Regions from separate parts of the Marinomonas sp. 63XJN7_9_ISO-PGPR-S23-217 genome, predicted to be linked through region 1. Evidence: predicted binding sites of a transcription regulator. Region 1 holds the regulator's gene; the other holds the start of a gene.
The links. Region 1 encodes FNR, which switches genes on or off when oxygen is low (the NO sensors DNR and NnrR bind a similar motif). Its sites were predicted from a motif close to TTGATNTANATCAA; they were not measured.

Region 1 (14,973 bases):
GGGACAAAAGGATCTAGGAAGTCCTTATTGCGACCCGCTGTAAAAGTTCTACGTTCAACTCCAAATTTTTTGATTAAGCCACTTAAATCAAAGCCAGAAGAGATCACGCCGATGGAACCCACCAAACTTGCTCTATTGGCATAAATTTTATTAGCTGCTGAGGCGATATAGTAGCCCCCAGATGCAGCCATATCCTCTACCACCACAATAATAGGAATAGATGGATACAATTTTTCTTTTTGACGAATAGCATCGTAAATAATACCAGCCTGGACAGGGCTGCCACCAGGACTGTTCATGTCGATGACCACGCCTTTTAGATTGGGATTTTTATAGACATCATCTAAAATATCCACGTATTCATTTCCATCGATGTCTGCACCACTACCAATAACCCCATCCATTGGAATGATGGCCACCGTATTTTGCCCAGTCACATTGGTATCTAAGGCGGAGCGACCAAACCATAAACCCATTATGCACAATAAAATAATTAAACTGGTAAAACGGAAAAAAATTTTCCAACGACGAGCACGTCTTTTTTCAATCACATTATCACTTAGTGTTTTCTCTAATAAGCGCCAGAGCTGTTGATTATCATCCAGCTTCGTCTCAGATGATTTGCTGTTATCGCTTTCTTTATCGCTATTGCGATTTTGCCCAGCATTGTCTTCTTCAAACAATTCGCCTTGTTGATTCGTTAAATTTTGTTGGTTCTTTTTATCTTCTTCTTCGGTCCAGCTCATGCTTTATTTCCCTAAAATGGAAGCTAATTGATATAAATTGTCGACAATCGTTTGTGGCTGACAAGATGCTAAACGCTTTTTGTCATGGGCACCATAAGACACGCCAATACTGGTTACTCCGGCGGCCTTGGCCATATTAAGGTCATATTCGGTGTCGCCAACCATTACCGCGTCTTCTGGCAATACATTAAGCTCTGCTAGGATTTGCTTCAGCATCATCGGATGAGGTTTCGATAAAGCCTCATCTGCACAGCGCGTCGTTGCAAAATAATGACCCGTTTCCGTGAGTGACATAATACGATCTAGCCCACGACGAGTTTTTCCCGTTGCCACTGCCAACAAAACACCCTGCCCCTTCAACTGCTCGAGGAGCTCGAACATCCCGTCATAAGCTAAAGGGGGACTTTGGTCTGCTTGCACATATAAACGTTTATAATGCATTTTTATCTTGTCTAATGTGTCAACTGGGAGTTCAGGCCAAACAACCTTAATCCCCTCATCTAAAGATAAACCGATGATATTTTGTATGTCATGAAACTCTCTTTTAGGTGCCATGGCGTGCTCTGCGGCTTGCAACATACAACCACAGATCTTATCAATGGAATCAAATAAGGTTCCATCCCAATCAAAAATCACTAACTTAACCATAGATACCCCTTAAGAATAAATCGCCGAAAGTGTACCATAGCGGGAAAATCAAACATAAGGATTCACAATGACAACAGGCTATACTTTAGAAGCGCTATCAATTGATCAAACAGCCACTTACACCAAAACCGTGACTCAAGAAGACGTACAAAGTTTTTCCCACATAACAGGCGATACCAATCCTGTTCATTTAGATGCTGATTTCGCAGCCACTACAAGTTTTGGCAAACCGATTGCCCACGGCATGCTTTCTGCTGGATTTATTTCTGCGGCGATTGGCACAAAGCTACCAGGACCTGGATGCATCTATTTGGAGCAAAACCTTAAGTTCAGAGCACCTGTTTATATTGGACAAGAAGTCACAACAACTATTACGGTGGCAGAAATTAATGAACGTCGCCGCCGTGTAACACTAAAAACAACCTGTGAGTGTGATGGCAAAGTTGTTGTATCTGGGGAAGCCATCATAATGCTGCCTGCCGCCAAGTGAGAACAAAGCAAGGCTTATCGACTTTTCTTTGTGGATAAGCCAACCTGAGAGCTTCGAACGATACGAAAATCAAAAGGCGGCCGAACAATTTCGGTCGCGTTTTTCTTATAACAAAAAAACAGATTTGAATAATAAAAATAATGAGCAATATAAACAATGTGTCTTATAAACGACTAGGTATATTATGCGAGTCGATTGCTTGACGCCTCCCTACATGATCACTTATCGTTTTTACATAATGATAATGTATTTAGTCTACAATCAGGCGCTTTCATCACAGTCTATTTACAAAGAACTTAAAATTGAAAAATATGAGGCATATTGAAAAAAAACTGGGTTTTTTTCTGAGAGAGGCATATATTTATTAATATAAATCATAGATTAAGGCATTTATGAACTCGCGACTGTTTATCACCTTTTTTCTGATCGTTTCGTCTTTGCTGACGCTATCAGATTGCGCTACAGCAAAAGAGATTCATAAGCAACGTTGGCTTCAGCCTAATATAGAGAAAATTTACTGCGAAGAGGCTGCTCTAGATCAAGACAAAGCAATAAAAGGGGAACAAGATAGCACCTCTGTTCAGTTCTTGGCTTTGGCTAAAAATCATACTGCTTCAAGTGATTATCTTGAACCAGTTGGCTATTTTCTAGCGACTAAAACTTACCCTAGAGCACCGCCAGTTTTCTTGATATAGCTTCGCTCTTTCTAACTTTTTAACTTTGGAGAATACATCATGAAAACACTAACTTACGTTTCAACAAAAGAAGTCAATGCCTTAACCTGGCCAGTCACTATTGAAAATACAACACTATACTCACCCGCATTATGCGTGTTCACAGATTTTAAAACATCGGCTCCTCGTGTAATCGAATCCAACACTCGCGCTGACGAGTTGGTCAGACTGATGAGAAAAGAACATGTTCGCATGAAGGTGGTCGTTGATGAGAAAAATAACTTTGTCGGCGTAATCAGTCTAGAAGACCTGTCAGAAGATGCTTTTATTAAGCACGTGGCAAATGGTTATGCTCGTTCAGAATTGCTTGTTGCAGATTTAATGAAACCAAAAGATAAAGTACTAGCCTTGTCTTATGCCTCTCTAAAAAATTCTGATATTGAATCTTTACTGTACAGTCAACGCGAAACGGAAGGCCAACATTTACTCGTTATTGATGAAGAAACAAAAACCATTCGAGGCCTCGTTTCTGCAAGTGATATCGCTCGCCAGCTACGCTTAGACATTGATGTAGCCTTCTCTAGCTTTAAAAACATATACAAAATTGCTTTATTAGGTGAAAAATATAATAGTAAAAAACTTAGAGTAGCCTAGAAAAAGATTACTCATCAAGCGTGTTTTGCCTATAAAAATGAGAGGGTTCAAAGAATGACTTTGAACCCTCTCATTTTTATCCTTCTCGTCTTTGAATCCAATAATAGTAAACGTCCCCTTCTTGCTCTTGCTTAACCAAAGTATGCCCTAAAAACCGACAAAATTTAGGTATATCCCTGGTCGTAGATGGATCTGTTGCAACCACTTTTAGCACCTCAAGGGGCTCTATTTTTTTCATCTCCACATGTAGCATCATGACTGGCTCTGGGCACATTAATCCGCTAGCGTCTAACAATGAATGGTGTTCCATAATCTGATCCTCCGACTGATTCCCCCTATTATAAACCTCCAGGTTGGCTAGACAAACTTTTCTGACAACCAACTATTAACCATGCTAGCCACCTTTGAAACCACCTCGTCTTGTGTTATGGCCTGCTTTTTTAGCGTCTTAAAATCATGATCGGCTCCTTCAACCCACATGATGTCAATATTCTTGTTGAGTTTTTGCTCCAGGACCCAAGAAGACTTACCGAACACATCCCTCGTCCCTTGAATAATCAAGCAAGGGACATCAACAGCTTCCAAAAACGCCAAACGATGCTTCTCCGGTTTACCGGGAGGATGAAAAGGAAAACCAAAGCAAATAACCCCCTTCACTCTATTATCACTTGTCAGCTGCGTTGCAACTCGCCCTCCCATCGATTTACCCGCAACAATGAGAGGGTCCGAGGCACTTAGGTAGTCAGCAAATTCTGGTATTAATGTATCGAAACGTGGCGGCGGACGCTTTTTTCCAGTGGCCTCTTGTTCCTGCATATAGGCAAAAGTCACGGGTATGACAGGGCAACCTTTTTCTCCTAACTGCTGGCTAATGCGTTGTAGAAAGTCACTATTTTTGTGACCGACGCCCGCTCCATGAGCAAGATAGATAGGCAATATTTGCATGGCTTCATCTCAACACTAAAAACGAGTTTTTTAACTTGAATAAAAAGTTTCTCTCTTGAACTTAGCAAGATTTTTATTTTGACCTTAAAACCTTGATCCAAGTCATACGAACAGAATCCCCATAAGAGTAAACTGCCATTAGAAAATTTAATAGGAAAACATCATGATCTGGGATCCATTACTCATTCAAAAATACAACTTATCAGGCCCTCGGTATACTTCCTATCCGACAGCTCCGTTGTTCGATGCCTCCATCAGCAAAATTGCTCTCATCGATAGAATGTTAAGGCCTTCAGACGCCCCAATCAGCCTCTACTTCCACATCCCATTTTGCGCTCATCTTTGTTACTACTGCGCCTGCAACAAAATTGTGACAAAACAATACGACAAGGGCGAGGAGTATGTGGAGTTATTAGGAGAGGAAATACGCCTACGCAGCTTAATGATTGACGCTGATCGTCCGGTGACACAACTGCACTTCGGAGGTGGCACACCAACCTTTTTGTCTGAGTCACAATGGCAGCAGTTATTTGATGTAATCAATAGACATTTTTCTTTGATTACCAATGGCAGTCAGGACTATAGCGTTGAGATTGACCCTCGAGAGATTAGCAAGTCAAAACTGACACTTCTGACAACCATGGGCATAAATCGCGTCAGCATAGGCGTTCAGGATTTCGATATATCGGTCCAAAAAGCCATTCACCGCATACAACCTGTTGAAATAGTTGAAAAGCTCGTCAATGACTGCCGCGAACTCGGTATACGTTCTATTAACTTCGATTTAATTTATGGCTTACCGTTTCAAACTCTAGACGGTTTTAAAGAGACGCTGAATATCGTTTTGAGATTACAACCAGAACGTATTTCCGTCTTTAACTACGCTCACTTACCTGAGCGGTTCCCAGCGCAAAAACGGATTCCAGAGGAGAACCTACCTTCTGCAGAAATGAAGCTGCATATACTCAAAATGACCATTGATACATTAATAGAAAATGGCTACGTCTATATTGGCATGGACCATTTTGCTAAGCCTGATGATACGTTGACGATTGCTCAAAACGAAGGCAAATTGCAACGTAATTTTCAGGGGTACACCACCCATGCAGATACAGATTTGATTGCCTTTGGCGTATCCGCGATCAGCAACTTAAGCGGCGTGTATATCCAAAACCATACTGACTTGTCTCTTTACCAAAATAGCATTGAAAACGGTCAACTCCCTATTATGAAAGGCTATATCAGCGATAATGATGACAGAATTAGACATCGAGTCATTATGACGCTTATCAGTCAATTTAGATTAAGCTTTCAAGCCATAGAACAAGAGTTTACTATACGCTTTAAAGAGTACTTCGCAGTAGAGCTTGCTAAATTAAAGCAGCTAGAATTGGATGGCATCATTGAAATTCTGAGCCAGCAAGAAGATACTATTATAAAAGTAACAGATCGGGGACGATTACTTATTCGCTGCGTATGCATGGTTTTTGACAAACATTTGAACAGCGTAGTCAAGTATTCAAAAGTAATATAATCTAGGGAGAGTGAAATGCCCGCAACACACACACAATCACGTTTTAGCAGTAAGTTATCTTCTCAGTGTCAAAATTGTAGCTTAAGTGCGCTATGCCTACCTATCGCTCTGGCAGACGAAGATATTAATCGATTAGATCAAATCATTGAGCGAAAACGCCCTCTAAAGAAGGGGGAGGTGTTATTCCATCAAGGCCAACCTTTTAGTTCTGTCTTTGCCGTGAGAACCGGCACACTAAAGACTTTTAATATTACCTCTTCAGGCGAAGAACAAATCACAGGCTTCTATTGCCCTAGCGAACTGGTTGGTCTAAGCGGTATCGATGATAATACCTACCCTATTTCTGCTAAAGCACTAGAAACAACCACCGTATGCGAAATCCCATTCAGTCATTTGGAGAATCTTTCCGCACAAATCCCGTCACTCAAACACCAGATGTTCAAAGTAATGAGCCGTAAAATTGGCGATGATCAGCAAATGATGGTACTTCTGGGCAAAAAGAATGCTGACGAAAAAGTAGCCTCATTCCTTCTTAACCTATCGAACCGCTTTAAAAAGCGTGGTTATTCAGCGACGTCCTTCCGACTTTCCATGTCCCGTGGTGAAGTGGGTAACTATTTAGGCTTAGCAGTAGAAACAGTTAGTCGTGTGATCACACGCTTTCAAAAAAACGAATTAATCCAAGTAGATGGTAAAGAAATTTCCATTATTGACTTGCCAGAAATGCAAAAACTCGTGGGAGTTGCGCCTGACTGTGGTAAAATAGCTCAGTTTTGAACTACAAACTAGGCGCACTTTGATTATGCTGTATGATGATTTCTACGTTAAGTCATTAATTCGTTCTGTTGAAGACTGGCCAAAGCCAGGCATCAACTTTCGAGATATCACCCCTATTTTTAGCGACCCAAAAGGCATGCGTATGGTCGTTGATGCTTATGTGCATCGCTATATTACCAGCGATATTACTCATATCGCTTGTATTGATGCTCGTGGCTTTTTGATCGCGGCCGTACTGGCATATGAACTACAAAAACCGCTGATTTTGATCCGTAAAAAAGGGAAACTGCCTGGCAAAACCATTTCACAAGCGTACGACTTAGAATACGGTTCCGCTGAGTTGGAAATTCAGGAAAACTCAGTAAAAACTGGCGATAATGTTTTATTGTTTGATGATCTTATTGCTACAGGTGGCACCCTATTAGCAGCTATTGAGCTATTAACGAGCCAAGGTGCAGAGGTTAAAGAAGTGGCCGCTATTATTGACCTGCCCGATCTAGGTGGAAGCCAAAAATTACAGGATAGAAACATCCCCGTTTTTAATCTGTGTGCGTATGAAGGTGATTAATCATCTATTTGCCTTTATTCACTAGAGGCAGTCTAAAGCATCAATAAAAAAGGTGGCGAATGCCACCTCAGGTTACTGATAAACCCCAGTTTTTTGCTGGGGTTTTATTTTTCTGAGTCTTTTGCTCACATTCCTTCCTAAGTGACTCAAGATATCTCATTAGTTACTTAGAGCTCTTTGAGGCCTTTTATTAAGGCTCTGACTATCGATTTCGTCATTTTTTTGAACAAATAAAAGCCTCTAGCTAAGCATTAAGGCTATCTTTTTCATATTTTGGGCGGCTGCCGTTAATAGACATTGAGAAGCTACTTTATCTGTTCCTCGAAATCGTGCATATCGATAGCCATGCAGCTCTTTTGCGTCGGCAAAACTTCGTTCCACGGTTTCCTTTCGTCTGGCATAAATGACTTTGCCTAATGGGGTTAGCCGATGGGCATTGATGCGTTCTTTGCTATCTTCCCAAACATGACGCGTAATGGTTTTGACCGATTTTTTGTTTGTGGTGCAGCGGTGCTTTTCTGGGCAGTTCGCGCAGATCAGGCTATCTGAGTCGTAGTGACGGTAACCTTCTCGAGAAGTGGTTTTGTAAATGAGTTTTTCACCTTGCGGACAGAAGTAGACATCTTGTTCCCTGTCGTACTTGTATTCGCGTTTATAGAAGAAGCCTTTCTTGTGATTAGGACGACGATAGCCCATCACGGCATAGATATGTCGTTCTTCTAACCCATGACAAACTGCCGAGGTAAAGTACCCCGCATCGACTCCGACCGATGTGATGAAAAGCTTAAAGCGTTCTTTGATTCGGTCCAATCGCTCTAAATAAGGGACAGCATCGTGGACATTGCCTGCGGTGACGTGTACGTCAGTAATAATGTTGCAACGTGCATCAACCGTTCGGTGATCTAAGTAGAAGAACCCTTTGGGCTTAGTATCTCGTACCATATAGCCACTCTCTGGATCCGTCGTACTCTGCTTGATTTCACGACTCTCCACCTTGTTTTTTTCAGGTGGTAAAGGCTTTTTTCCATGAACGAGTCGATCCTCCTCAACGGCCTTATCGAGCTCATCCATATACGCCTGTCGGGACTGTTCAACCACTACTTTTTCAAAATGCTTTTTGTTCGCATTGGCTTTAAGGTGTGTGGAGTCCGTATAAAAGGTGTTTCCGCCAACTAACTTGTGTTTTATAGCCTGGAGTACGATCTCATCAAAGATCTTTTGATAGATATCGGATTCCTTAAAACGACGTGTGCGGTTTGCACTCAAAGTGGAAGCATCGGGAATTTTGTCAGTCAGGCCTAAACCTAAGAACCAACGATAAGCGACATTAACTTGAACCTCTCTAATCAACTGACGTTCACTACGAATACCAAAAAGGTAGCCAATAAATAGCAACTTAAACATGAGAGTAGGATCGAGAGCGGGACGACCGTTATCCGCGCAATAAAAATCCTTCACAAGATCATGTAGAAAGGAAAAATCAATAATTCGATCAATCTTGCGAAGCAAGTGATCACTGGGGACGAGCTCGTCGATGGAAACAAACTCTAAAGTAGACTGGGTTTGAGGGCGTTCTTTAAGCATGCCGTTATTATAAAAAATCCCCGCCGAATGGCGAGGACTTTATCAGCAGTCTGAGGTGGCGAATGCCACCTTTTTTTATGCATTTTTAAAAGACCACATTGGCACCAACAGAAATGCCATCATTACTTTTTTGGCGCTGACCGTTTTTGTAAATGGCTTCAGTCGCTCCGTAACTAATAAAAGCACGAGTATTGTGTGTTGTCATATACTCAAGGCGCGCGTTATAGGTATACATATGATCCAGTCGAGAAATCGTTAGAACCTCAGGAGAATAATAACCGGAAGCGTATATGCTTAAACGATTCGCCATTGGGAAGGTATAACGATACCAACCACCTAACGCTACCGCTAATGCAAGATCATTATTTTCATCTTTTAAATTAGAATCGAGAGCATATAGACGCGCCCCTAGTCCAACCTGCAACGGCCCCGTTGCATCTGTATCTTGAATACTCAAGCCTGCATAAGCAGAAGAGGTATCTTTATCCGCATCATGCGTCCCCCCCGCATCAATTGAAAAAGGGCCTGCATCAATACTGGCATCCGCTTTCAACAAATCGTTTCTTAAGTTCACACTTACGTTAGAAGCCAATACCATGGAAGAGCTTAGTAGCCCTGCGGTCAACAATAGCGCTTTGTTGCTTAGTTTCATTAGAACTTTCCTATAGTGAAATAATATTCAATTTATTAAATGCATCTTCTGATTGTTTTAAGCCTTTAAAATCAAACAGCTCATTATCAGCAAGATGGGAAGGCACCACATTCTGCATGGCAGTAAACATAGAATCGGTTCTGCCTGGATAATCTTTTTCCCACTGCTGAAGCATATCTTTTACGACTTGCCTTTGTAGATTCTCTTGTGAACCACATAAATTACAAGGAATAATGGGATAAGCCTTCATATCGGCAAATGCTTGAATGTCTTTTTCCTTGCAATAAGCCAATGGTCGAATAACCATATGCTTTCCATCATCACTTAACAGCTTAGGCGGCATAGACTTTAACTTACCACCGAAAAACATATTTAAAAAGAGCGTCTCAAGTATGTCATCTCGATGATGACCTAAAGCAATTTTAGTCGCGCCAATCTCTTCTGCAAATCCGTAAAGTGAGCCACGACGTAAGCGAGAGCATAATCCACAAGTAGTCTTACCTTCTGGAACGATTTCTTTGACGATGCTATAAGTGTCTCTCTCTAAAATATGGTAATCGACTCCAATTTCGTCAAGATAGGCTGGCAACACATGCTCGGGAAAACCTGGCTGCTTTTGATCTAAATTCACAGCGATGATGCTGAAATGAATAGGGGCGCTGGCTTGTAAATTTCGTAAGATATCCAGCATAGTAAAAGAGTCTTTACCACCAGATAGACACACCATCACTTTATCACCGTCTTCAATCATGTTGAAGTCGACAATGGCCTGACCTGTTAAGCGTCTTAAACGCTTTTGCAGCTTATTAAACTCAAGTTTTTCTTTCGGGTTGTTAGATAAATCCATTATGTACACGCTATAAACTAAATGCCGCTATCTTACTATAATCATTATTTTGTCGCATTAAAAAAGCAGCAACTTGATAAAAAGCTTGCACATTAGTGACGCTTTGACAAATCATCCACAAAATGCAGCTTAGTCCCACACAGCTTGCAAATATACTCTGTGCCTTTTTGCGCTCTAGTATGACGCTGTTTGGTGAACGTGTGCGTTTGACAATGGCATTGGTAGTAATAACTTTGTTTTGGTGGTGGAACATCAAAGCTATGGGTACGTTGTGGTGGAAGTCCATACACTTTGTGCATTACCGCCTGCCACTCTTTGCCATGTGGTCGCACATCATTTCCGTATATCTGAAACACAATAATATGAGCAACCTCATGGGGCACAACCGTCTCCAAAAAGTCCTGAGGATTTTGCTGGTACATATACGAATTAAAACGCACTTCATTTTTGTGCAAATGAGCAGTACCTGCAGCTCGTCCCTTTTGACGTAGATTCGCATTTGGTAACTCAAACTCAGTGCCGAAGAATTGATTCGCTCTGTTTATGCAGTCTACTACTTTACGCTGTATAGTCGCTAGGATCTGTTTTGGCGCATCAGTCTCATAGGATTCATTCTCCATATCGAAAGAAAGTTGGCTTTTGGCATACATAGGCGGCCCTATTCCTCGTTGGTTCTTACGTCATTCAAGATGGTCAACAATTGCTCTGCATAAGAAGAAATTGCTTCAACGGATAGCCCTGTTAAACGACTCAATGATGCAATATTGCTTGGCTTATGCTTTTGCACTAGTCGCAACTGACGATCTGACAAAGGATTATTCTGCACTCTACTTTTCCAAGTTTTTAGTTTATGCCAATCTATCAGCTCTTTATGAAGCGCATTCTCATCTAATATTGGATAATAACGCTCATGGGGCAAAAGTATCTGCTCTTCTCCCTTCAAAACTCGCTTGGCCTTTTGATTCAAGTGCACACAAAAAGTAGTGGAATGGTCTATTTTTATATAACTAAATCCAATTAAGTGCCGAATCACCGCCTTCCACTGAATATCGGTAAATTCCCTGCCTTTTCCAAATAAAGACAGAGTTTCACCTTGAACGCTTATAACACCTTTGTTGCGTTTTCCAAGCAGGACATCAATCAAGACAGAAAAAGGCTGCACCCCTTTTGTATAATAAATAAGAGAAAGCATTTTCTGTGCCGCTATGGTCGCATTTTGCTCAGAAGACGGTGACAAACATCGATCACAGTGTCCGCAAGGCTCAATTTCTTCTCCAAAATGCGCGAGAAGATGTTTGCGGCGACACCCTCGACTTTCAAGTACTTTAAAAAGCGCACACAATCGATCATGACTTTCACCATCACTAAATTGTTGCGCCTGCAGCATATCTTGAAGCCCATACAATAATAAGGATTTTGCAGGCTTACCATCTCTACCAGCGCGACCAACTTCTTGAAAGTAGGCTTCCGGACTGCTCGGTAAATCAAAATGAATAACAAACCGAATATCAGGCACATCAATGCCCATACCATAAGCTGTTGTTGCTACCATAATGACACCAGGCTCATTCAGAAAACGTTGATGATGCTTTTGCTTATCTAGCTCATGCATGGCTGCGTGGTAAGGCAAGCTAGTTAGCCCAAGGCGTTCGAGCCAGCTCGCTAGCTCTTGGGTTTTTTTTCGTGAACGGCAATAAATAATACCCTTTTCACCCGCCATTTCATGGTGCAAAAAATACAATATTTGCTGCTTAGCTTTACGCTTTTGAGCAATTTGAATCTCAATATTCGTCCGATCAAAACTGTTTTTTAAACGTAAACACCCGCTGATTTGCAGGGAATTTTCAATGGTCTGAATCGTTCTTAGATCAACCGTACCGGTTAACGCAATGATAGGAACCTTGGGGAAAGTGGCGCGTAGAGCCCCCAATTGGCTATATTCCGGCCGAAAAGCCTCACCCCATTGAGCGATACAATGGGCTTCGTCAATAGCAAAAAGGGAAATTTGAATATCTTTTAAAAAGCCAATTACCGTTGGTTGCACTATTTTCTCAGGCGACATAAAAAGCAAATCAACCTGATCATGCCGCAGAGCCCACACCAAATCTTCTTGTTCTTCGATATTCAAAGCAGAATTGAAAAAATAAGCATTGACCCCCGCTTTTCTGAGCACATCCACCTGTTGCGCCATTAATGCTAGTAGTGGGCTGATGATAATGCCAATACCCTCACGTATTAACCCAGCAGATTGATAGACTAAGGACTTACCACCGCCAGTAGGCGCCATCAACAAAACATCACTCCCCGAACAGAGGGCGTCAATGGCTTCCTCTTGTAAGGGGCGGTAGGCTTGGTAGCCGAAACGGGACAATATAGTGTGTTTGGTTATCATAAGAGAATTATCTCTTAAGTAAGGTCATTGTGCATCGATTTTTAGACGCTTTTTCGCTAGAATTCGCCACTTAATCCGCTGAAATCACTTTTAAAGTTTTAGGAAACCTCATATGGCACACCAACCTCTTGATGATCTTGAGTTAGATACAATAGAAACCTTTTTAGAATCCGATCGAGTTCATGAAGAATGTCAGAATTTCGTTATGGCCCATGGCTTTTTAACCGCACTGGCTATTTGCCCCGCTCAGTTTACCGAAGAGCAATGGCTTCCTGTTATTTTTGAGGAAACCCCAAACTTTGAAAGCCCAAAAGAAGAAAAGCAAATCACTCAACTGATGTCTCGTTTGTTTGTCGACATTCAAAAAGAGCTTGAGTCAGAAGACGAATTTCTCATTCCATGCGAGTTAGAGATGGGACCAAGCCCAGAAGAACTCAGCGAGCTTCAAGAATGGGCCACCGGTTTTATGGAAGGCGTGTTCATGACAGAAACCTTCTGGTTTGAAACCGAAAAAGAAGAAGTCGTGGCTGAACTTTTGCTCCCTATTATGGTGGCCTCTGACTTATTTGACGATGAAGAAGTGATACAGATCAGACAGAGCGAAAAACTCACTCGCTCCTGTATTGAACAAATTCCTGAAGTTGTAACAGATCTCTTTCTCGTACTGCGTACTGAACCAGAAAAGCGCCCAACTCCCTCAGCATCCAAACACGCGAACAACAAACAAACAGGCAAAAAAACCAAAAACAACAAAAAGAAAACACACAGTAAAAAACATTAGTCACGAAACGTTCTAGCCTAGTAAAAGCGATGATGTCTTTCTGTAATTATCGCTTATTTTTCGGTCATTTTTTTTCTTACAGCAACAAAGGTTATATCATCTATCTGTTCTGAATGGCCTTGGTATTGAGATAGTTTGTCCTTTAGATCCTCTTGCGCTTGATTTAAATCGGCATTGGCGTAACACGCTGATACAAGCGTTTCCAAGGACTCAGCTCCTAACATTTCTCCAGCTTCATTTTTTAACTCAGAAACACCATCGGTCGCAATAACTAAAGTATCCTCTGCACCGATACTGAATTCACCTAACGTATTATCAAACTCAGATGGCCCTAAAATCCCTAATGGCATGTGCATAGATTGTAAATAGTCAAGTTTGCCATCTTGACGGCGGATATAGGCTTTGGGCATACCGCCCCCCCAAAAGAACAAGTGGCCACCGGGTTTAATTAATACGATATAGGCCGCGCAAAACATATAATCGGGCAGGATACTGATCAACATACGATTAATATGGCTTGCAAGTTTAGAAATTTCTATATGATCGTCTACCGCATCAAAAAATGCTTGCGCAACCGGTAAGGCACCAATGGAAGCGGAAAGGCCATGGCCCGTAAAGTCCCCTACAAATATAAGGCGAGCCCCATCAGAACGAGAATTAACAAGCGCTAAATCGCCATTGAAACTGGCGGCAGATAATCGGGTGACAGCCACATTATGGGAGGTATTTTCACAGCGTATTAGGACATGATCAAGCACTTGATGAGCCATTTTATGCTCACGCTCTATCATGGCTTTGTAATACACCAACTCTCGATTTTTTTGCGACATCTCTTGCACAAGCATCACCTGGCGCTTGTGACTCTCTATACGCGTATTAAATAGAGCCTCTTGAAATGGCTTCGGTAAAAAGTCATCAGCGCCAGCGTTGAAGCACCTCTCCATCGTTGAATCAGAGGATTGTGACGATAAAAAAATCATTGGAACAAAACGATCATTAGCCTTTAATTTGAGCTCCCGGATGAGAACTAAGCCGTTCCCTCCTTTGACAAGGACATCTAGGGTAACTAAATCAGGCTCCCAATCTTCGAAAAGATCAATCGCTTCTTGAAATGTCGTGGCCGTCTTTACATCTAACCCATGATCCTTAGCACACACGCTAACGATTTCACGGTAAATAGGCTCGCTGTCGACACACAAAAGCTTCATTAAACTGCCTTTATCGAATAGTAAAACGTTTATCAAAGCGAGAAATCATCAAAATATTTTTGATGAAGTCATTAGCACCTTTTAATTCTATATCGCACTCATCCCCTAAACTGTTTTTCATGCTAAGCAGCATCCCCAGCGCAGCACTATCCAAATACTCAACCTGACTCATATCAACACGAAAAGACATTGTCTGGCCAATAAAACCAGCATAAGCGTCTTTAAATTCATTGAATAGAGAAAAATCGAAACTTCCAACAACGATAATATCAACACAATTATCAGCTTGATGATAATTTACTGTAATACTCATATGAACCATCATAACGCGAGTTATTACCCGCGTCCTCCTCCGTGGCAATTAGGTGAAGCAGACACATCACCTTGACGTTCCAGCCATTCCTCAGGCGTAAACAGATGCATTGCTAATGCATGAATAAGATCCATTTGTTTAGATAATACACGATACACTA
Region 2 (14,973 bases), 130 kb from region 1:
AAGGCTTTTTATTTTTCTGTATGTTGTGTTGTCTGATTAAACAGCGGGATGTCCTCGCCGATGATGTATTTTTTGCGCAAGAGTTCTGAGGCTTTGTCCATAAGCATTACTAATAAGACGAGAACCAGTGTAATAAACATCACCACGTCCCAGTTCCAAAGTCGCATATTTTCCGCGTAGACCAATCCTATTCCTCCAGCACCCACGAAACCAAGAACCGCTGCCGAACGGGTATTGGACTCTATTTGGTAAAGTGTTAGGGCTAAAAATTGCGGAAAGGACTGGGTAAAGATACCAAATCGGTGCTTTTGTAGGTGATTTGCTCCCAAGGCGCTTAATCCTCGACTGGGGCGCTTATCAACCGCGTCGTGGCTTTCAGCATACAGTTTGCCCAGTAACCCGGTATCTTGAATAAATATCGCCATGACACCGGCCAGGGGCCCCATACCCACGGCACGAATAAAAATCATCCCCCAGATTGCCATGTCTATCCCCCTCATAATGTCAAAAAGACGTCGTATGACAACGGAAATAGAGGCTAAAACAAACGTGTTCATCACCCTTCGAGAGGCTAAAAAAGAGAGAGGGAGGGCGAGTAATGTTGCTGTGAAAGTGCCAGCGAAAACAATGCCTAATGTCACTGCAATTTGTGTAAAGTAGTAGCCAAATGGCCACTGACTGACATTGCGCCAAATAAACATTCGAGCAAAATATTGCCCCAGTTTATCAAGCCCTTGAAACATCTGTTCTGGTGTTAATCCATTGAAATAAAAAAAGAAGATATAATACAAGAGGATAATAAGGCCCAGACATATGGTGATCACCATATGTCTTCTTCTGCTGGCATAGATTGCAGCATATTGCCGCTCATTATTAGAGCGCTCTGATGTTGATATTGTATTGCTGTGATTTATCATACTGACATCTCTTTTAATAGACGATGACGTAACTTACCGGATATAAAATCCAGTAATGAGACAACGAGAATAATTTGTATGAGCACAATGCTGACCTGATCGTAATGATCGAGTTTAATTGACGTCATTAGCTCTTGACCGATACCCCCGCCGCCAACCAAGCCCAAAATAGTGGATTGACGAAAATTGGTTTCCAGGCGCATAAAGGTATAGGACATAAAGGTGGGTGCTACCTGAGGCCACAGTCCATAACGCATTCGCATTAATCGGCTGGCCCCTAAAGCACGAAGGCCGCGGACGGGTTTGTCAGAGGCAACTTCCACGGTCTCATAAAACAATTTTGTTTGGCATCCAAAGCTGTGTAGAAATAGAGCAAAAAAGCCTGGGATGGGGCCAACGCCAAACGCCATGACAAACATAACGGCCCAAGCAAGTTCCGGCATTGTTCGACAAAACGCAGCAATAGAACGCAAGCCATAACGTAGTGACCAATGTATTTGCGTGTTATTGGAAGCAGGAAAAGAGGCAAAGGTTGCCATTAAACTTGAAAATAAAGTCGCGGCAATAGCAATGGCAATGGTTTGTCCTAATAAAGGGATCTGAATATTTAAGCGATACCCCCAATAGGCGAAAGACCCCTTGGTATGACCATCAGCAAATAAAACCGGAAGATGCAGAGTCGGCAAAATATCCGACAGGTAGTCAAAAAAATGCGGTATGCCTTGCCAAACGACTGATAAACTAAATTCGGATAGATAACCTGAATAAAAATAGACGATTAAAATTCCGATAGACCAAAGTAAACTCTCACGTTTTTGACGTTGTCGAATACGTTGATAATAAGATTCAAATGTTTGGCTTGGCATATCCCGCGTTTCTCTTTTAATGGCTGCGTTTGGTCTTTGCTGTTTCTGCTGGAATTAACGATTACCTTGCATAAGCTCACGTTTTAGATCGATTATGTTTTGGTAATCTTTGACCGAAGCTGGAACCATATGAACCTTACCGCCTGCTGATTTAGCAAAGCAGCTATGGTCATTTTTATCGAGATCATAAAGCGCCTGAGTTAATTCTTTTTTGAACTTAGCAGGTAGGTCATGACGGATAATCACTGGGCCATTTGGAATTAATGGGGATTCCCAGATAATGCGAATTTTTTTCATCAAATCAGGCTGATCTACACGCATTAAACGCGTGAAAGCGCCGGCGGTATAACCTTTATTATAATCGCCGACCATGGATGTCCAAGTCACGGCGCCATCAAACTGTTTATTTAATACGCCCAAAATATCTTGTTCATGACCGCCAGAAAAAGTCGTTGAACTGAAAAAATGGTTGTAGTCGTTGTCTTTGTTGCCACCAAATTTTTGTTTAAAAACATGGTTCGGTATCAAAAATCCCGAGGTTGAATCTGGGTCAGCAAAACCAAAAGAGTGGCCTTTTAAATCCGCCAATTTGTGATAAGGGCTATCCGCGCGAACGATGACCACAGAGTGATAACCTTTAGATTGATCTTTGTCATCTGCAGTAATACCAATAATATCAACCGCTTTAGGATTGTTGATATAAACAGAAGCATAGCCTGACGGAGACATATTGATAACGGCATCGATTTTGCCACCGATGAGTCCTTGAATAATGCCAGAGTAATCAGATGAATTACGTAACTTTGTATCAACATTCAATTTTTTATCTAAGAATGCTTTGACACATTGATTATCGCCGATTTGCTCAGTGGCATTTTGACCACCTAAAATGCCTAAGTTTAATTCACGAACAGCGGCAGAAGCGGTGGCACTGTAGGCTAAAATCGTCGAGCCTAAAAGTAGGCTAATGAGTTTGGTTTTCATTGTCTGAATATCCTCGTTGAGATAAGTATTATGAGTGCCTAAGAGGCCGGGTTTGCATAAATCCGTTGCTGAATGTCCTCGGTCAGTCCATCTGGTGAGCCGTTATAAATAATTTCTCCTGAAGCAATGCCAACAACGCGGGAACAGTATTGTTTCACTTGTTCGATGGAGTGCAGGTTGACCATCACCGCAATATTTTGTGCGCTGATTTCTTGTAGAGCTTCCATGACTCGGTGAGTGTTCTTGGGGTCTAAAGATGCAACTGGTTCATCGGCTAATAAAATACGCGGTGTTTGCATCAATGCTCGGGCAATGGCAACACGCTGACTTTGACCTCCAGATAGGTTTTCCGCCCTCTGTAAGGCATGGTTGATTAGCCCTGTCCATTCCAATAATTCAATGGCACGTTCCACATCTTTCTTGGGAAAAAATTTAAATAAAGAGCGCAGCGTACCCGTATCGCTTAATCTTCCTAATAGCACGTTAGTGATCACATCTAATCTAGGAACCAAACAAAAATCTTGAAAAATCATGCCGCATTGAGAGCGCCAATGGCGCAGTGCTTTGCCTTTTAATAAGTGGGCTTTTTGAGGCGTATCGCTATCGGGAAAGGCGATGATGTCGCCACCGGTGGTGCTGATTGTGCCATTAATCATATGCAAAAGTGTCGATTTTCCCGCGCCAGATCGCCCAATGATGGCCACCAACTCACCTGCGTATAAATCCATACTGAGTTTTTTAATAACGGGATGATGGTTTCCATAACTTTTATCCAAATTGACAATGGAAAGAAGTTTTTCAGGTTGCATATGATTTTGTTCCGATGAGTTTTAATAAAACCAATAGAACATATTTATCTTACATTTTTATTAAATAAAGATTTTATAATGGATGAATAAAAAGTTTTATAAAATAACTGGATGGATTTTATAAATAGCGAACGTAATGAATCATGGCATATTAAAATGCCATTAAAGGGGGGGGAGAATGTAAGATAAAATTTTTAATATCGTTTTATCATATATTTTTAATGTCTTCCTGATGAAAATTCTGTGTTTTGATATATTGTCAGTCCATCGCTGGCTATCTTTATATTGGCTGGTAAACTTTCCTTATGTTCTAACAACCAACAATCGAGTCGATGACTAATGTGGGTCAGTATCATTTGCTTGGGCTCTAGGGTGTTATACATCCAAAGGGCAAGGTTGATGTCGTTATGATTTCTTGGCGCGGTTGGAGTCGGTGGCTCGGAACAATCTACTATCAGACAGTCGAGGATTTTGTTTCTTAAAAAAGCCAAGCTAGCATCTGGTAATCCTACGGTATCCGTCAGATAGGCGAAGGTGAAACCGTCTTTTTCGATCACATAGCCCAAGGTAATTTTAGAGTGAATCAAGGGTAAAGGCGTAATGGAAAAATCCTGAAGTTGAACGGTATTAAATGGAATAAAAGGCGCTTGAAAATCCAGTACGCCAGGATGTTTGTAGAGATCGTCTGCGCCTTTTTCATCATCCGGCCGAAAGACTGGAATTTTCTGCGCTCTTTCTGACCAGCGAAGATGAAATAACCCTTGTACATGATCCATATGAAAATGCGTCAACACAATGCGTGTTATCTCTTCGAAGTCGTAGCGCTCAGCCAAATCACTAAAGCCTGCATCGATTAGTGTGGTGCCAAGTTCCGTACGAATCTCAAGGCTACAAGGGCCACGGCGAAAGGAATGATCTCGTCTGGCGCGCTCGCAGGCTAGGCAGTGACAACCCCACACAGGAACCTGTGCCGCGTTGCCTGAGCCAAGAATACGAATCGTTAATAGAGATTTCGCCGCTTTGGTTTGCTCTAAGATTGGTCTTTTCTCAGGTCGCTTTAGCATATGACTGACTCCTTTACTGATGATCCAATAGACGGTTGATATACGCCATCAGTTGTTTAACGGCATGATCAATTTGCGTGCTATTGTCAATCCTGTAGCAATCAGCGAGTAACTTTTGTTCCCGAGTGAGTTGTTGATTCCTAATAATGCGTGAGTCGATGTCATCAAGCGACTCTCGTCCTCTGTCGATAAGACGTTGACGTAAGATGGCCTCATCGACTGTGATCAATACTGGCACTAACTGCTCACGGTATAACGCTCTTGCGGTGGATAAATAGCCACGGGAACCATTAACAATCACCGTTTGCCCTTGTGCCAGCCAAAGGTCTATTTCACGGCCTATGCCATAGCGTAGGCCATTGGCTTGCCAATCTAAGGCAAAGAGCCCTAATTGTTTGCGCTGACAAAATTCCTTTTCGCTCAACTGAATATGATTTTCGCTGCCAGAGTGCCAATCTCGACAGATATAGCGATGAGCAACCATTAGGTTTGGCCGCGCCTGAGAAACGTCAATATGCTGGCGTAACGTGGAGATAATCGAGTCTTTACCACTGCCTGAAGCACCAATTAAATAAAGGATTTTGCTTGTTTTTTTCATCGCTATGTTTCACTTTACAGACGGTTTATCGTGATAATACTCGTCAACATGGATGAGGTTTGGGGTCAAAAAGCACGTTGACCATTTTTCCAAACCTGCTCAATGTGCACATGGTCTTCCTTCGCGCTACTCCAAATTAGATCCGCTTTACACCCTAAATCAATTAACCCTCTGCCGTGTAAACCAACGGCTTTTGCGGGATTAAGACTGACTAGGTTCATCGCTTTTGGAATGTCGTAATCATTATCTTCTAATCGTGCGATTTTAAAAGCCGACTCCAAAAGACTGGCGGGGTAGTAATCGCTGGAGAGAATATCCAATACCCCAGCGGAAGCGAGTTCATGAGCAGCAATATTGCCTGAATGAGAGCCGCCACGAACAACGTTGGGAGCGCCCATTAAAACACTCATACCTTTTTCATGGGCTGCTTTTGCCGCTTTCTTCGTCGTGGGGAACTCAGCAATCACCATGTTGAAATGATGTGATTCTTCAATATGATCAATCGTGGCATCGTCATGGCTGGCAAGAGGAATATGTCGATTGTGACAAGTGTCGCAGATGACTTCTCTAAACAGTGCGCTATAGCGTTGGCTGTCATCCAGTTGGCGAGTAATGAAGGCCTCCATCTCCGCATTGGATAATTTATATTTGCCTTGATAGTACTCACGATATTTCTCTATATTGGCGAACTGACGTTGCCCTGGAGAATGATCCATCACCGATACTAACTGCACGTTCGTTTGCTCTAATAAGGCGTGAAAGTTTGCTAACGTATCTTTATGGCTGACTTCGCAGCGTAAATGCAAGAAATGATCTGCACGTGTTAAACCACGGTCACGGGATTCATTGAGCGCTTCTACCATACGGCTTAGGTTATTTAATCGTTCACTGCCTTCGATGACATCCCCCACCGAGATGGCATCGAACACGGACGTAATCCCTGCGCTAACCATTTGTGCATCGTGCACCTTAAAGGCTTGGATGGCCGGCCAGTTGACGCCGGGTCGTGGAGTGAAATGCTTTTCCATATTGTCTGTATGCAGCTCTATCATGCCAGCGGTTAGGTAACCATTTTCGCAATCTAGTGCCGTAGGCAGTGAAACATTGCCTTGATCTATTTGTGTGATGACCCCTTCATTGATGACTAGGGTGCCTTTGATGATTTCATTTGGTAAGACGATTCGAGCATTGGTTAAGATCATGGTGAGTGCTCCAGCATCAATTTATGTGCGATGGTGTTTGATCATTTGCATGGGAGGTATCGCTATAGACTGAAAAGACCTGATCAGCAACAGCGTCACGAACGTGCGCATCATGAAAGATACCGACGACAGCGGTATTGTTGGCGAGCGCCTTTTTAATCAATTGCACGACGACATCAGCATTTTTTTGATCCAAAGAAGCGGTTGGTTCATCCAGCAATAAAATCGGGTAATCTTGAATGAATCCTCGGGCAATATTGACCCGCTGCTGCTCACCACCCGAAAAAGTGCTGGGGGCAAGTGACCATAGCCGTTCAGGAATATTGAGTTTTTGTAGTAGGTCGGCGGCTCTGTCTTTGGCTTCCTTGTCGGCAACCCCTCGCTCTTTTAGCGGCTGCATGACCACATCCAACGTGGCGATACGGGGAATCACGCGCAGAAACTGACTGACATATCCCATTGTGTCCCGTCTGACGCTTAGCAGCTGGTGGCTAGAGGCTCGGGCTAAATCCAACATCTCTCCTTGATGACGAACGTAAATGGCACCGGAGCTTGGCAGGTAATTGGCGTATAAAGTACGTAGCAAGGTGCTTTTACCTGAACCACTGTCGCCATGCAGCACGGTGCATTGACCGGCAAAAACCTGTAAATCAACCTTGTCTAAAACAGGCAGTTGTATACCGCCTTGATTATGCAAAGTGAAGGTTTTACTGAGCTGCTCCACATTGATCATCGTTGTCATGTTAAATCTACCTTGTTAAAGAGGATTAAGGGGTCAGCACGGAAGACACTAATAATTGGGTGTAAGCATGTTGCGGATCATCGAGTACCTGATCGGTCAGTCCGGTTTCGACTATCTTGCCGTGGCGCATCACCACTAAACGCTGGGCCAGCAAGCGAGCAACCGCCAGATCATGGGTGACGATAATCACTGATAGATTCATCTCGGTAACCAAGGTGCGTAACAGGTCTAACAAGCGGGCTTGTACCGACACATCGAGACCGCCGGTCGGTTCGTCCATAAAAACGACTCTTGGGTGCGTCACCAGATTGCGGGCAATCTGAAGACGCTGCTGCATACCGCCCGAATAGGTGGCGGGTTTATCGTCGATGCGATCCACGTCCAGTTCAACATCTTGCATCCACTTCATGCCTTTTTCGCGGATTTTCCCGTAATGTCGTTCACCGATGGCCATCAGGCGCTCACCAATGTTGGCTCCAGCAGAGACCCCCATGCGTAAACCATCACGGGCGTGCTGGTGGACCACTCCCCATTCGGTTCTTAATAAGTAACGACGTTCGGTTTCTGATAGTTGGTATAGGTTAAGCCAGTTATTTTCTCGGTTGAGATACAGTACCTCGCCATCATTTGGTGCGAGGCGGGCGGATAGACAAGTTAATAATGTGGACTTTCCAGAGCCTGATTCACCCACGATACCTAATACTTCACCGGGATAGAGATCGAAATTAATGTCTTCACAACCTTTTCCTGGGGCGTACAGCTTGGTCAGATTGTTCACTTTGAGTAACGGTGCATTTGAACGATCTTGTTGGAACAACTGGGTATTAGTCATGAGTTTTTTCTCCAGCTTGGGAGGGAGTCGCCTCGTTTTTGCTTACCTGCTGTCGGCAGTAATCCGTGTCTGAACAGATGTAGCTGCGAGTGCCTTGATCATCGATGATGACCTCGTCTAAGAAGCTGTCTTTTGAGTGACAAATTGCGCAACGCTCTTGCCATGTTTGTATTTCAAACGGATGGTCTTCGAAGTCTAAACTTTTGACCTTAGTGAAAGGTGGAATGGCATAAATACGCTTTTCGCGTCCTGCGCCAAACAGCTGTAAGGCTGGCATTTGATGCATCTTTGGGTTGTCAAATTTTGGAATGGGCGATGGGTCCATAATGTATCTATCATTGACTTGCACCGGGTAGGCGTAAGTAGTCGCAATATGGCCGAAATGGGCGATGTCTTCATAGAGTTTGACGTGCATAACGCCGTAGTCTTGTAGGGCGTGCATTTTTCGCGTTTCCACTTCGCTGGGTTCGATAAAGCGCAGCGGTTCAGGAATAGGCACTTGGTAAACGAGAATCTGGTCGGCTTTTAATGGCGTTTCTGGAATACGGTGGCGGGTTTGAATCAAGCTGGCTTCTACGGTGTTTTCCGTTGTCTTGACTCCCGTTAAGGCTTTAAAAAAGGCACGAATACTGACGGCATTTGTTGTGTCGTCGGCCCCTTGGTCAATGACTTTTAGTACATCAGATTCACCGATGAGCGCAGCGGTTAATTGTATTCCACCCGTTCCCCAACCATAAGGCATGGGCATTTCTCGGCCACCAAAGGGTACCTGATAACCAGGGATTGCTACGGCTTTGAGAAGCGCACGACGTATCATGCGTTTGGTTTGTTCATCAAGATAAGCAAAATTGTAGCCGTCTTTAATGGGCTCAAGAGTGGCTTTGTTTATCGATGTAGTAGAAGAAATGCTCATGCTTGTTCTCCTGAGGCACCTTGTTGTTCGTTATCCATCCTCTCTTTGCGAAGGCGACGTAATAATTCCAACTCAGATTGAAAGTCAACGTAATGGGGAAGTTTTAAGTGAGAAACAAAGCCTGCGGCTTCCACGTTGTCACAATGGGATAAGATAAACTCTTCTTGCTGGGCCGGAGAAACACGCTCTTCTCCGTATTTCTCGGCTTGCAAGGCGCGGTCGATTAAAGCCATGGACAGGGTTTTACGCTCGTTTTGTCCAAAGGCCAGCCCGTAGCCGCGAGTGAACTTAATATCATCGTTTTCTAACTTGCTAAAGCCATTGATCATTTCGCATTCGGTGACTTGCAGAGTACCTATATCGATAGTGAAGCCCAGTTCGTCTGGGGTGATGCTAATGGTGACGTCGCCTGTGCGAATTTCTCCCGCGAAAGGGTGATTTCGCCCGTACCCCCGCTGAGTAGAGTATCCCAGTGCCAGTAAAAAACCTTCATCACCACGGGCGAGGGCTTGTAGTCGAGCACTGCGATGGCAAGGGTAAGCTGGTGGGTCTTGGGTGATGTCAGTGGGTGTGGTTTGTTCATCGATTTCCTCCACCATAAGATTTTCTCGCTCCAGCATTTGCAGTACGCGAGTCATGGCTTCGGCATCATCTTCTTGGCTGGTCGAGGTGATCGTTTCGAGTTCTTCGGGTGTTCGGCCGTCGGCAAGTAAAGTGAAGTCTAATAGTCGGTGTGTATAGTCAAATGTGGAGCCTAGCAGTTGTCCACCGGGAAGGTCCTTAAAGGTGGCTGAAATACGCCGTTCAACTTGCATTTGTGTGGTATCGATTGGATCGCTGCTATAAAAGCGGCTGAGTGTGGTGCGATAGGCACGTAATAAAAAAATGGCTTCAACCAGATCTCCGGCGGATTGCTTGATAGCCAAAGCCGCTAACTGCGGATCATAAATGGAACCTTCAGTCATTACACGGGCAACCGCCAAAGGCAATTGCTCGCTGATTTGTGCCACTGATAATTCAGGAATGTCCAAACTACCACGACGGGTTTTGTCGAGTAATTTGTGTGCGTTGTTTATGGCGGTTTCTCCACCCTTAACGGCAACGTACATTTAAAGTACCTCCACTTGAGTGGTTCGGGGTAGACAAACTAAGTGCGTTTGATCGACGAAGATAAAATCCAAACCAAGTGGAAAAGAGGCATTTCGTTCTCCTGTTTGGTTTGATAAGTAGTCCAATAACGCAAGCGGAAGGTCACTGATAGAAACGAATTTCGCCGTTTCTATGCCAGGCCCAGTGAGGCGTAAATTCACCCCGTTTGAAAGGTCGTCTTTTATGCTGCTGACTTGTACGATCAGGGTACAGCCTGTTTCTGGGTATTCATTTGTTCCTTGCGAAAAGTGTTGAGACAAGTCGGCAAATGATTCCAAATCATCGGGGCAAAGCAAAGCGAATAGGGCTTGTTGGCTTTCGTCAACCATGGACACACCTGTATGAAAATGCAGATTGTGTTTTATATTCGTGGTATGAAAATGGGGTGATAGCCAAAGCGGTGTTTGCTGGTCTAGCATGGCTTGGCATATGGCGAAGGTGCTGGCATTGAGATGATCGATGGGTTCAGGTGAAATCACTGAAACCAGAGAGCCGGGCTCGCTCATGGCTTTGAGTAATTGTCGAAAAACTATTTGACTGTCATGAATGATATGTTGGAAACCTTTCACTAAGGTAGGTGTGGTCATGGTTAGTCTTCTCCTCTCACTAGAGTAAAAAAGTTCACCTTGGTTTGGGCGACTTCGTTCGCTTTCCTTTTTTTCTGCTCGGCTAAGTGGTGTGCCAAAGGCTGGATAATGTTGGTTATCAAGTCTTGTTGGTAGGCTTGGTCTTGTAGCATGGCATCCAGTTGTGCAGCGCGAGTAGCGTGTTCTTTATTGCGTCCTGCTATGTAGCTGTGACCATAATGACCATTGCTGGAACGCACCACACATCGGGTCATGGTCATATCGCCAAGGTTAAATTGAGACCCGGTACCGCCCATGCGACCACGCACTTGGGTTAGTCCTACTTCGGCTGCGCGGATGGTTTCAAAGCGATGTTTATTGATATAAGTATCTGATAAGGCGATTAACGTTTCTGAACGTGATTTTGCCATTACTGACATCCAATGCTGTCGCGCTTGTTGGTTTGACTCGGTAAGGTTTTCACTTGGCATCATTAAGGCTCCACGCTGTATTCAAAAATATCGCTGCGGCTGATGCTAATTGAATACTCCATCAGCTCACCGCTTTCGATTAGATAATATTGAGAATGAATCTCCATGACTGGAACCCCACGACCAATTTGTAGCTGCTGACATTCATCAAAGGTTGGCATTCGGGCTTTAAGTCGTGTGGTGCCTCGGGTGGCATGAAAGTGATAGTGTGCTTTTAAAAAGCCGTGTAAGGATCCCGATTGGTATTGGCTCATAATCTCTTTGTCGACGCCAAACAAGTGATGTTTGATCAGCGTGGTGGCTTGCTTATTAATAGAGCGACAGGTTTTGATTAACAATACCTCTTGTTTTGTGCTCAGTTTAAGGCGCAAGGCAAGCTCTTGGGGAAGCTTGTATTCACAGCATTCGAGCACCTGAGTGTCTAATGTTAAACCTGCTTTTGAGAGATTGTAGGTAAAGCATGACTGGTTATTTAGGGAGTAATCAATAGCAGGTCGGGTCACTTGATTACCAAGCCCTTGAAATCGTTTTACTAAACCATCTTGTACCAGTTCATCAATAGCGCGACGAACGGTATGCCGATTGACATTAAAGCGACTGGCTAACTTTTGCTCGGCTGGTAGTAAATCACCCGATTCGTACTGATGGTGAATTTCATTTTTTAGTTGTTGGGCAATATCTAAATAAATGGCCATGATGTTCTCATTCATATTTCTTGGTTTGTCTAGACAAATTTATAAGACAAAAAAAGAAACAAATTATGGGTTTGTTGAAATCATGTTAGGGGAGGTTTGTGACGGTTTGGTTATCTAGACAAGTCAAAAAAATGAAGAATACATGACAGTGATTTTTTGCCGAGCAATGAAATAAAGTCAGACTATCCTCTTACTTTTCCTATTTTACTCATGATCAAAGCTTATCTGATATAAGTCATCACCAGACTTTGGCTGTCCCGTTATTATGCCCTTTTAAAGTCTTTTTCGTGTTGTTGTAAAAGGAATATGTATGAAGGTGGGTGGTGTAAAAATTGTCCCAGGAATGATTTCGATCGTTGTGACGTTGGGGATTTGGTTTGTCGTGCCAGTGCCTGAAGGGGTTTCTGCCAACGCTTGGCATTTACTGGCTTTGTTTGTGGGGACCGTCGTTGCGATTATTGGCAAAGTGATGCCCATTGGCGCCATTGCAATTCTGGCGATCACTTTGGTTGCCTTTACTGGAGTGACTAATAATTCCCCCTCAGGTGCGATCAAAGATGCGTTAAGTGGCTTTTCGAACTCGCTTATATGGTTGATCGGTATTGCTATTATGATTTCACGTGGGCTTGCTAAAACGGGGTTAGGGAATCGCATTGGCTATTATTTTATTTCTCTATTTGGCAAGAAAACCATTGGTATTGGCTATGCTTTGGCGATTTCGGAATTAGTGATTGCCCCCGTTACGCCGAGTAATACTGCCCGTGGTGGCGGTATTATTCATCCCATTATGAAATCCATCGCAACCAGTTTTGGTTCTTCACCAGAAGAGGGCTCGTCTCGAAAAATTGGTCATTACTTAGCCTTGGTGAATTACCATATTAATCCGATTACCTCGGCCATGTTTATTACAGCGACCGCTCCCAATCCCTTGATTGTGAAGCTCATATCCGATGCAACTGGAGCGAACATTAGCATCACTTGGGGCACTTGGGCATTGGCGGCTCTTTTGCCTGGCTTAGTGTGTATTGCGCTTGTGCCCTTAGTGGTTTACGCCATTTATCCGCCAGAGGTGAAAAGCACACCGGATGCGAGGGCCTTTGCCAAATCCAAACTCAGTGAAATGGGGGTAATGAGCTACGGTGAAAAAGTCATGGTGGCGGTGTTTGCTCTCCTACTGATCCTTTGGGCCGGTGTACCTGCGATGCTGTTTGGCTCGGCATTTGCCGTTAATACAACCGCAGTCGCTTTTTTAGGATTGTCGGTGCTCTTAGTCACAGGTGTATTAAGTTGGGAGGATGTTCTTAAGGAAAAATCCGCTTGGGATACCGTTGTTTGGTTCTCTGCCTTGGTGATGATGGCCACCTTTTTAAACAAGCTTGGCTTGGTGCATTGGTTTTCCACCGTGGTAGAAAGCAATATTGAGCATTTAGGCTTTGGTTGGGAAATTTCGGTGTTGATCTTGGTGGCAACTTATTTCTATGTGCACTACTTTTTCGCTAGTACGACGGCCCATATCACCGCCATGTTTGCGGCTTTTTACGCTGCGGGTTTGTTATTGGGCGCACCTCCTTTGTACCTTGGTCTATTGCTTGCTGGTGCTTCTTCTTTGATGATGTCACTGACTCACTACGCCACAGGCACATCGCCAATTATCTTCGGCTCTGGTTATGTGTCCATGGAAGATTGGTGGATTATGGGATTCATCATGAGCCTAGTGAACCTCTCGGTTTGGGGCATTGTTGGTGGTCTATGGTGGAAAGTACTGGGTTATTGGTAGAGACCTTTTATGACGGTCGTGCTTGCGGCTTCGTGCAAAGGTCTCTGGTAGGTCATCATTTTGCTTGTAAAGGTTCACGTTTGACTGTATTTCCTTTCTCTACTGGGTAACATGAAGCATTAGCTTTTGGCTTGACGTAGCTGAGGAGAAAGGAACGTGACAAAAAAACAATTTTGGGTGGATCCGTATCAGACTGAACTGACGACGACTATTAGCAAACTGGATGGAAACCAAGTTGAACTTGCCGAAACGATTTTCTATGCGGAGTCGGGTGGCCAAGAAAGTGATGGGGGCACGATTGGCGGTTACCAGGTAGTCAGCGCTGAGAAAAGGGATCAATCGATTCTTTATACGCTAGAGTCGACTGCAGGTTTTCAGATTGGGCAAACCGTTGATGTCAAAATAGATTGGCCAAGGCGATACAACTTGATGCGTCTGCATTTCGCTGCGGAAGTGGTTCTTGAATTGTTTTATAAAGCAATTCCCAATCTTGAAAAAATGGGTGCGCACATTTCAGAATCGAAAAGCCGTATTGATTTTGAGTTGCCAGAAAGCATCTCGCCCATGTTACCCGAGATACAAGCTCAAGCTCAGTCGTTGTTTGATGCTGATTTGCCCATCGAGAAAGACTTTTCGGATGTACAAAAGGGGCGGCGTTATTGGAAGGTCGAACATTTTGCTCAAGTGCCTTGCGGTGGCACCCATATTAACCGCACCTCAGAAGTGGGACGCATCAAACTAAAACGCAAAAATATAGGCAAAGGGAAAGAGCGAGTCGAAATTTATCTGGTATGACCCTATTTGCCGACCCCGTGTTTTGTATTATGTCCTCGATCTTGTTTTAGGTCGTTCTATGGTTCTCTTTTCCTCATAGTGATTGTGTTTGCAATCACTATGAGGAGTGAAGTAATGAAATTAGTGTTGGTTTTGATGTTACTGGCAGTGAGTATGACCAGTAAAGTCATAGCACAAGATGCGGTGGGTTTTGAGCAAATTATTTTGTATCCGGACAGTGATAGACCCTTAAAAACCAGTATTTGGTATCCGTCACAGACGCGTTTTCCAGTAGAGAGAGTCGCTGAAAATGCAGCGTTTATTGGAACGGATGTGGTCCGAATTGGGACGCCGATGACAGGAAATTTTCCGCTGGTGGTCATTTCTCACGGTTATAGCGGGAACTGGCGTAATCAAAATTGGTTAGCAACTAAGTTGGTTCAAGAGGGTTATATAGTCGCTGCCGTTGATCACCCTGGCACCACGACGTTCGACCGCTCACCACAAGCGGCTGCGCAATGGTGGCAACGCCCCCAAGATATATCACGTTTATTGGATTGGTTGTTACGCTCATCCATGTGGCGTCGTAACATT

Region 2: the regulator FNR is predicted to act here: its motif matches at 12,054-12,067, upstream of AC0VYI_RS13510 (anion permease).

The regions. Positions count from the first base shown of each region.
Region 1 covers NZ_CM149678.1:2,762,271-2,777,243, forward strand. Annotated here, with positions in the region: gene sppA (signal peptide peptidase SppA) at 1-746, opposite strand, end outside; gene AC0VYI_RS12890 (HAD-IA family hydrolase) at 750-1,394, opposite strand; gene AC0VYI_RS12895 (MaoC family dehydratase) at 1,462-1,884, shown strand; gene AC0VYI_RS12900 (hypothetical protein) at 2,277-2,579, shown strand; gene AC0VYI_RS12905 (CBS domain-containing protein) at 2,619-3,212, shown strand; gene tusA (sulfurtransferase TusA) at 3,289-3,522, opposite strand; gene AC0VYI_RS12915 (alpha/beta family hydrolase) at 3,570-4,157, opposite strand; gene hemN (oxygen-independent coproporphyrinogen III oxidase) at 4,321-5,691, shown strand; gene fnr (fumarate/nitrate reduction transcriptional regulator Fnr) at 5,707-6,468, shown strand; gene AC0VYI_RS12930 (adenine phosphoribosyltransferase) at 6,494-7,036, shown strand; gene AC0VYI_RS12935 (IS1182 family transposase) at 7,277-8,620, opposite strand; gene AC0VYI_RS12940 (YfaZ family outer membrane protein) at 8,706-9,272, opposite strand; gene ttcA (tRNA 2-thiocytidine(32) synthetase TtcA) at 9,283-10,119, opposite strand; gene AC0VYI_RS12950 (SprT family zinc-dependent metalloprotease) at 10,212-10,769, opposite strand; gene AC0VYI_RS12955 (RecQ family ATP-dependent DNA helicase) at 10,778-12,511, opposite strand; gene AC0VYI_RS12960 (YecA/YgfB family protein) at 12,624-13,292, shown strand; gene AC0VYI_RS12965 (SpoIIE family protein phosphatase) at 13,346-14,500, opposite strand; gene AC0VYI_RS12970 (STAS domain-containing protein) at 14,511-14,813, opposite strand; gene AC0VYI_RS12975 (BolA family protein) at 14,837-14,973, opposite strand, start outside.
Region 2 covers NZ_CM149678.1:2,893,416-2,908,388, reverse strand. Annotated here, with positions in the region: gene phnE (phosphonate ABC transporter, permease protein PhnE) at 9-917, opposite strand; gene phnE (phosphonate ABC transporter, permease protein PhnE) at 914-1,783, opposite strand; gene phnD (phosphonate ABC transporter substrate-binding protein) at 1,838-2,767, opposite strand; gene phnC (phosphonate ABC transporter ATP-binding protein) at 2,806-3,576, opposite strand; gene phnP (phosphonate metabolism protein PhnP) at 3,795-4,640, opposite strand; gene phnN (ribose 1,5-bisphosphokinase) at 4,654-5,238, opposite strand; gene phnM (alpha-D-ribose 1-methylphosphonate 5-triphosphate diphosphatase) at 5,304-6,440, opposite strand; gene phnL (phosphonate C-P lyase system protein PhnL) at 6,457-7,182, opposite strand; gene phnK (phosphonate C-P lyase system protein PhnK) at 7,208-8,014, opposite strand; gene AC0VYI_RS13535 (alpha-D-ribose 1-methylphosphonate 5-phosphate C-P-lyase PhnJ) at 8,007-8,927, opposite strand; gene AC0VYI_RS13530 (carbon-phosphorus lyase complex subunit) at 8,924-10,036, opposite strand; gene phnH (phosphonate C-P lyase system protein PhnH) at 10,037-10,663, opposite strand; gene phnG (phosphonate C-P lyase system protein PhnG) at 10,666-11,136, opposite strand; gene phnF (phosphonate metabolism transcriptional regulator PhnF) at 11,136-11,828, opposite strand; gene AC0VYI_RS13510 (anion permease) at 12,139-13,605, shown strand; gene AC0VYI_RS13505 (alanine--tRNA ligase-related protein) at 13,762-14,400, shown strand; gene AC0VYI_RS13500 (alpha/beta hydrolase family protein) at 14,515-14,973, shown strand, end outside.